Regions from separate parts of the Reyranella sp. GW821-FHT14A01 genome, predicted to be linked through region 3. Evidence: predicted binding sites of a transcription regulator. Region 3 holds the regulator's gene; each other region holds the start of a gene.
What was found. Region 3 encodes PhoB, which activates phosphate uptake and scavenging genes when phosphate is short. Its sites were predicted from a motif close to TGTCATNNANCTGTCAT; they were not measured.
Positions count from the first base shown of each region.

Region 1 (2,263 bases), on a different contig from region 3:
GCTGCCCGACGCGAAGATCGACGTTACCTTGCCACTCCAGGCCTTCTCGAGGATCGCGACGAAGCGTTCCGAGAGCGCGGCATCGAAGCGTTCGCGCGGCGCGAACACCAGGGCGGTGGCGAAGCGGCCGACCGTGTCGAGGCGCGAGAACAGCGCCACGCGACGGCGCTCCTGCAACTGCAGGATGCCCAGCACATGGTCGTAGAGCGTGTCCTCGTCGATCTGGAACAGCTCGTCGCGGGGATAGGAATCGAGGATCGCCAGCAGCGCCTTGCCATCGTGCCCGTGCCGGTCGAAACCCGATCGGCGCAGCAGCGTCTCGACCCTGCCGCGCAGCAGCGGCACGTCGTGGACGGCCGCGTGATAGGCGGCCGACGTGAACAGGCCGACCAGCCGGTGCTCGCCGGTAACGGCCCCGTCGGAGTCGAACGTCTTCACGATCACGCAGTCCATCACGCCGATGCGATGGACCAGCGACGGACGATCGGTCTTGACGATCAGGATGTTGTGCGGCCCGCGGGCGAAGCGCGCCATCGCCTCGCCGCTGCCGACGCCGGGCTCGAACAGGCGGACCTCGTCGCGGCGCAGGATGCCCAGCGCCGATCCCGGCACCAGCTCGTAGCGCAGGCCGGCGGGCTGGCTGGCATCCTCGACATAGCGATAGCGGCGATGGCCGAGGAAGGTGAAATGGTTGGCCTCGAGCCAGCGCAGGAAATCCTCGTACTCCGCGAGGTTCGGCGCGCGGCCGGGCGCCAGGTCGAAGATGGCGTCGAGGCAGGCGCGACGCATCGCGTGCCAGTCGTCGATCGCCAGCCGCACCTCGGCCAGCACGCGGGTCAGGGCGGCGGCGATCTCGTCGAGCAGGGCGGGATCGCCCTGGCGGTCGATCTCGATGTGCATGATCGATTCGGGTCGCGCGCGTTCGCCGGCCTCGAGCGCGATGCCGACCAGGTCGCCGTCGAGGTCGCGGCGTGCCGCCATCACCGGATGGGCGAGCAGATGGACGGCGATCTCGCGGCGATTGAACTCGTTGGTGATCGAATCGACCAGGAACGGCATGTCGTCGTTGACGATCTGCACGATCGTGTGGCGGCTCTCGAAGCCGTGGTCGGCGAGGGACGGGTTGAAGATGCGGACCTTGGCGACGCCCGGCAGGCGGCGGCGCGTGAAGCCCAGCAGGGAGCTCGCGGCGGCGGCGCGCTGGTCGGCGGGCGCGGCGGCGAGATCCTTGTCCGACAGGCGTCCGAACAGCCTGCGCGCAAATTGAGCGGATTCCTCGCCGCCGATCTGCAAGGCGGCGGCGCAAATGGCGTCCAGGCCGTAAACACGGGGTGCCGAAGAGATGGCCATATTTTGTGCATTCCTCCGGATTCTGCGGCGGATGTTACGCCTCACCGTGACATTCTGACGACGGACTCTTGGCGAAGCCGAGAATGCCCACCGAATCTCGCATTTGACGGGGTGGCCCTGACAGGCTGAGCCGATTCGCTGCGCTTTCTGTCTGAGGCCCACGGAATCCGCGGGAAAGCGCGTTTTGTTCTCCTGTTATGCTGCACCTGCGAAGGTTCGTGAACGGTCAAAGAAACAGAATTTCAAACCGATTTTTTGCCCGCCTTTTCAGGAGCTTAACCACCTATTCTTGAGATTCACAAACCGGGAATAAATTTCGCAATGACAGGGCCAACACCTAGGAGGCAAACTACGGATAGTGGCGAGAGACGAACTGCTCCCCACATCTAGGTGTCTTCCACAGAGTGTTCTATCCACAACTGTGGACAAAAAGAAAAAGGGGACCGCAAGTGTTTGATGTTGTTCAAGTTCGAAGCGGTGCGCGGGTTGTTACCGATTCCGCTCGGGATTCTCGCCTGACCATCTTTGGCAAGGCCACCCTCAACGACCGGTACCTCCTGCCGGGCGAAAGCTACCAGGACATGTTTGCGCGCGTCGCTGCGGCTTATGCCGACGACGATGCCCATGCCCAGCGGCTCTACGACTACATCAGCAATCTGTGGTTCATGCCGAGCACGCCCGTTCTCAGCAACGGCGGGACCAGCCGCGGCCTGCCGATCTCGTGCTTCCTCAACGAGGCGAATGACAGCCTCGAGGGCATCGTCGGGTTGTGGAACGAGAACGTGTGGCTGGCGTCGCGCGGCGGCGGAATCGGCTCCTACTGGGGCAATCTCCGTTCGATCGGCGAAAAAGTCGGCATGAACGGCAAGACCTCCGGCGTGGTGCCGTTCATCCGCGTCATGGACTCGCTGAC
Region 1 covers NZ_JBXAPM010000001.1:192,732-194,994, forward strand. The annotation lists gene AC1ROX_RS00970 (NAD-glutamate dehydrogenase) at 1-1,350, opposite strand, end outside; gene AC1ROX_RS00975 (ribonucleoside-diphosphate reductase subunit alpha) at 1,872-2,263, shown strand, end outside.
Region 1: AC1ROX_RS00970 (NAD-glutamate dehydrogenase) is a predicted target of PhoB. The motif match lies at 1,397-1,413, and genes of this name have one in related genera.

Region 2 (2,263 bases), on a different contig from region 3:
CGCCGTTGATCTGGGGCCGCCAGGCATCAGTAACGATGGCAATGCGCAAATGGCTACTCCGCGGCCAGCTGAACGTGGGATACGGGAAGACGCGACGAGCGGCGGGCCATTTCGTCGGCCCAGTGGACGATGCGCAGGCGGCCGTCGAAATCCTCGACCAGCGCCGTGCAGCTCTCGACCCAGTCGCCGTCGTTGCAGTAGAGCACGCCGTCGATCATGCGCATCTCGGCATGATGGATGTGGCCGCACACCACGCCGTCGACGCCGCGACGGCGGGCTTCGCTCGCCACCGCATTCTCGAAGTCGGTGATGAACTGCACGGCGTTCTTGACCCGGTGCTTCAGGAAGGCCGAGAGCGACCAGTAGGGCAGGCCGAGCTTGCGGCGTCCCCAGTTGAAGATCGTGTTGAGGCGCAGCGCCGCGGCGTAGGCCCAGTCGCCGAGGATGGCCAGCCAGCGGGCGTAGCGCACGATGCCGTCGAACTGGTCGCCGTGGATGACCAGCATCTTCTTGCCGTCGGGCATCTCGTGGATCACCTCATCCTCGACGCGCACGTCGCCGAAGGTGAGCTGGCAATATTGCCGCGCCGCCTCGTCGTGATTACCGGGGATATAGACCACGTTGGTGCCCTTGCGGGCCTTGCGCATGATCTTCTGCACGACGTCGTTGTGGCTCTGCGGCCAGTACCACCAGCGCTTCAGTCTCCAACCGTCGACGATGTCGCCCACAAGGTAGAGATGCTCGCTCTCATTGTGCTTGAGGAAGTCGAGCAGGATGTCGGCCTGACAGCCGCGCGTGCCGAGATGGATGTCGGACAGGAAGATCGCGCGGTGGCGCGCGGGTTGGTTTCGATCGTGGATTGTCATGATGAGGGCACGGTCATGTGAGTAATGTCGGCCGACACAAAATCTGTTGTGCGAGATTGCACGGTACGCTCTGGATTGTGTATGTGAGCCGTTGCGTGGAGGTGTATTGGTTGTGACAGTCCTATGACATTCGCCCAAGAAACTGACCCGGCTACATCCGTGCTTCTCATCCTCAACCCGACCGCAGGCCGCCGCCGTCGCGGCCTGGTCGATGCCGTCGTGCGCCGGGTGCGTTCCCAGGGCTGGACGGTCGATGTCGTGGAGACCACGGCATCGGGCGACGCGCGTCGCTACGCCGAAGCGTGCGATGCCAAACGTTACGGGGTGATTGCGGTCGCCGGCGGCGACGGCACGATCAACGAGGTGGTGAACGGGTTGGCCGCGCGCGCCGCCACGGCGCCGCCGCTCGCCATCGTGCCGCTGGGAACCGCCAACGTGCTGGCGCACGAGCTGGGGCTCGGCTCGAGCGCCTCGTCGCTCGCCCAGGTGGTGACCGCCGGCCGACAGGTGCTGATGCATCCGGGGCAGGCCAATGCCGCCGGCCGGCCGCGCTGCTTCTCCCTGATGGCCGGCGCCGGCTTCGACGCCAAGGTGGTGGCCGGCGTCAGCGCGCCGCTGAAGCGCCGCTGGGGCAAGGGGGCTTATGTCTGGCGCTCGCTGATCGAGGCGCGCCGCTACCGACCGGTGCGCTACGCCGTGGAAATCGACGGGGCCAGCTACGAGGCGTCGTCGGTCATCGTGACACACGCCCGTCACTATGCCGGCCCCTACGTGGTGGCGCCGGAAGCGTCCCTCGACGCGCCGCTGCTGCATGTCTGCCTGTTCGAGCGCTGGGGCTGGATGCATGCCCTGCGCTTCGGCGCCGCTCTCCTGCGCGGCGCGCTGCCGCGTACGGCCGGCTATCGCGTCGTCTCGGGCCGTGAGGTGAAGATTTCGGTGCTGAACGATGCCGGCGAAAGCCGCCGCCAGCCGGTTCAGATCGATGGCGACGACGCGCTCACCCTGCCGGTGTCGATCGGTCTCTCGACCGAGGCGGTGAGGTTGCTGCGGCCGTCCTAACGCCGGGCGTACAGCGCGGCGACGTCGTCGAACGACAGGCCGAAAATCTGCGCGAGCCTGTCGATCTCTTCGGTCGGCAGGCTGACGAGGTTCGAGGTCGCCTCGAGATCGGCCAGCATGAGTTCTTCCATGGCAACGAACTTGATCGCCCGCCGGGCCCGCGGTGTCTTGGGCCTGGGCGCGGCCTCGACCGTTCGCGCACGTTTAGGGGCGGCATAAGCCGCCGTCACAAAATCGGTAACAGTGGGAGCCGGTTTCTTCGTCATGGCACCACCCCAATGCGCTTCAGGTATATAAGCACAGAGGGGCCGTCAGAAAAGTCCAGTTCTCCCTTCCAC
Region 2 covers NZ_JBXAPM010000011.1:137,405-139,667, reverse strand. The annotation lists gene AC1ROX_RS20350 (glycosyltransferase family 4 protein) at 1-49, opposite strand, end outside; gene AC1ROX_RS20345 (UDP-2,3-diacylglucosamine diphosphatase) at 54-866, opposite strand; gene AC1ROX_RS20340 (diacylglycerol/lipid kinase family protein) at 1,026-1,925, shown strand; gene AC1ROX_RS20335 (hypothetical protein) at 1,922-2,191, opposite strand; gene AC1ROX_RS20330 (hypothetical protein) at 2,188-2,263, opposite strand, start outside.
Region 2: AC1ROX_RS20345 (UDP-2,3-diacylglucosamine diphosphatase) is a predicted target of PhoB. The motif match lies at 979-995, and genes of this name have one in related genera.

Region 3 (2,263 bases):
AGCTGGAACGGCTGAGCGCCACGATCAGCGAGATGGGCGGCCTGGCCGAGAGCCAGCTCGCGCAATCGCTGCGGGCCCTGCGCGAGCGCGACTCGGAGATCGCCGAGAAGGTGATCATCGACGATGCCCGTGTCGACGCGCTCGATGTGGCGGTGCAGGAACAGACCGTACGGCTCCTGGCCCTGCGCCAGCCGATGGCGGTCGACCTGCGTGTCATACTCTCGTCGATCAAGATCGCGGCGGCGCTCGAGCGCATCGCCGACTACGCCAAGAACACCGCCAAGCGCACCATCGTGCTGAGCCAGGGCAATGCGCCGGTCTCGGCGGTGAACGGCATCGAACGGCTTGGCCGTCTGGTACGGGCCGCGCTCAAGGACGTGCTCGACGCCTTCGCCAATGGCGACGTGGTCAAGGCCCACGACGTGTGGGAGCGCGACGAGGAGATCGACCAGGTCTACACCGGCCTGTTCCGCGAGCTGCTCACCTACATGATGGAGGATCCGCGCACGATCACCGCGTGCACGCACCTCATGTTCATGGCCAAGAACATCGAGCGCGCCGGCGACCACGTCACCAACATCGCCGAGCTGGTGAGCTTCCGCACGACCGGCCACGGCTTCGACGAGGCCCGTCCCAAGGGCAGCGCGGCAATGTATGCAGCGAGTGAAACGCCGTGAGTATGGTTGTGGCTACCAGTCCTTCGCGTCGCGACGCACAGACCTCATCGATGAAGCCGCAGGTGCTGATCGTCGAGGACGAAACGGCTCTGGTCGAGCTGCTGCGCTACAATCTCGAACAGTCGGGCTTCAAGGTCGCCGTCGCCTATGACGGCGAGGAGGCGCTGCGCTCGGTGCAGGAGGACGTTCCCGACCTCATCCTGCTCGACTGGATGCTGCCCCTGATGTCGGGCATCGAGGTCTGCCGCCAGCTGCGCCGCCAGACGTCGACCGCCAACGTGCCGATCATCATGCTGACGGCGCGCGGCGAGGAGGGCGATCGCGTGCGCGGCCTCGACGCCGGCGCCGACGACTACGTGCCCAAGCCCTTCTCGCCCACCGAGCTGGTGGCGCGCATCCGCGCCGTCCTGCGGCGCATCCGCCCGGCGCTGGCCGACGAGGCGCTGTCCTATGCCGACATCGTCATGGACCTGGTGGCGCATCGCGTGACGCGCGGCGGCAAGCCGCTCCATCTCGGCCCCACCGAGTTCCGCCTGCTGCGCCATTTCATGGAGCATCCCGGTCGCGTCTTCTCGCGCGAGCAGCTCCTCGATTCGGTGTGGGGCAAGGACGTCTATGTCGAGGCCCGCACCGTCGACGTCCACATCCGCCGCCTGCGCATCGCGCTGAACGGCGAGAGCCACGCCGACGTGATCCGCACCGTCCGCGCCGCCGGCTACGCGCTCGACTCGACGCCGAGCTGACCCCCGCCCCTCTTCTGCCGTTTCCCCTTGCCTGAAGGCAGGGGAATTGGCCCACAGGGCCGCTGGGTTTTCCACATTATCAGTCATGGTTCCGTAGCCTCGAGCCCCTAGGAAGGGTGCGCCCATTCCCGGCCGGCATCCCACGCCCCGCTTCCGGAATGGGCCGGTTCCCCCGGCTCGGGCACGATACCCGCAGCCGATTTACTGACCCCTCCTTCCGTCAGGAAGGAGGGGTTTCTTTTTGTGCCGATCGCCAGAGCCAGAGCAGCAACATCAGGCCCGGGATCGCCAGCAGCGTGGTCAGCATCCAGAACGTGGTCCAGCCGGTTTCTGCCGCCATCCAGCCGCCGCCCGCCGACAGGGTGGTGCGGCCGAACGCCATCAACGAAGTCAGCAAGGCATATTGAGTGCCCGCCATGCCGGTGGTGCAGAGGCTCGACAGGTAGCCGATGAAGGCGACGCCGCCCAACGCGCCGGTGAAATTGTCGGCGCTGATCGCGATGGTGAGGACGAAGAGATCGTGGCCGACCTGGGCCTGCCAGGAGAACAGGAGATTTGTCACCGCTTGCAGGATGCCGGCGACGAGCAGCGACTTGAACAGGCCGTAGCGCGCCACCATGACGCCACCGATCAGTCCGCCCAGGATGGTTGCCGCAACGCCGAAGCTCTTGGTGACTCCGAATATCTCCGGGCCGGTGAAGCCCAGCGCATTGTAGAACGGCCGTGCCATCGTGCCGCCCAGCGCATCGCCGTATTTGTAGAGCAGCGCAAACAACAGGATGATCACCCAGCCGCGATAGGCGAGGAACTCGGCGAACGGCCGGATGACCGCTTCCTTGATCC
Region 3 covers NZ_JBXAPM010000012.1:36,910-39,172, reverse strand. The annotation lists gene phoU (phosphate signaling complex protein PhoU) at 1-677, shown strand, start outside; gene phoB (phosphate regulon transcriptional regulator PhoB) at 728-1,420, shown strand; gene AC1ROX_RS21280 (AmpG family muropeptide MFS transporter) at 1,641-2,263, opposite strand, start outside.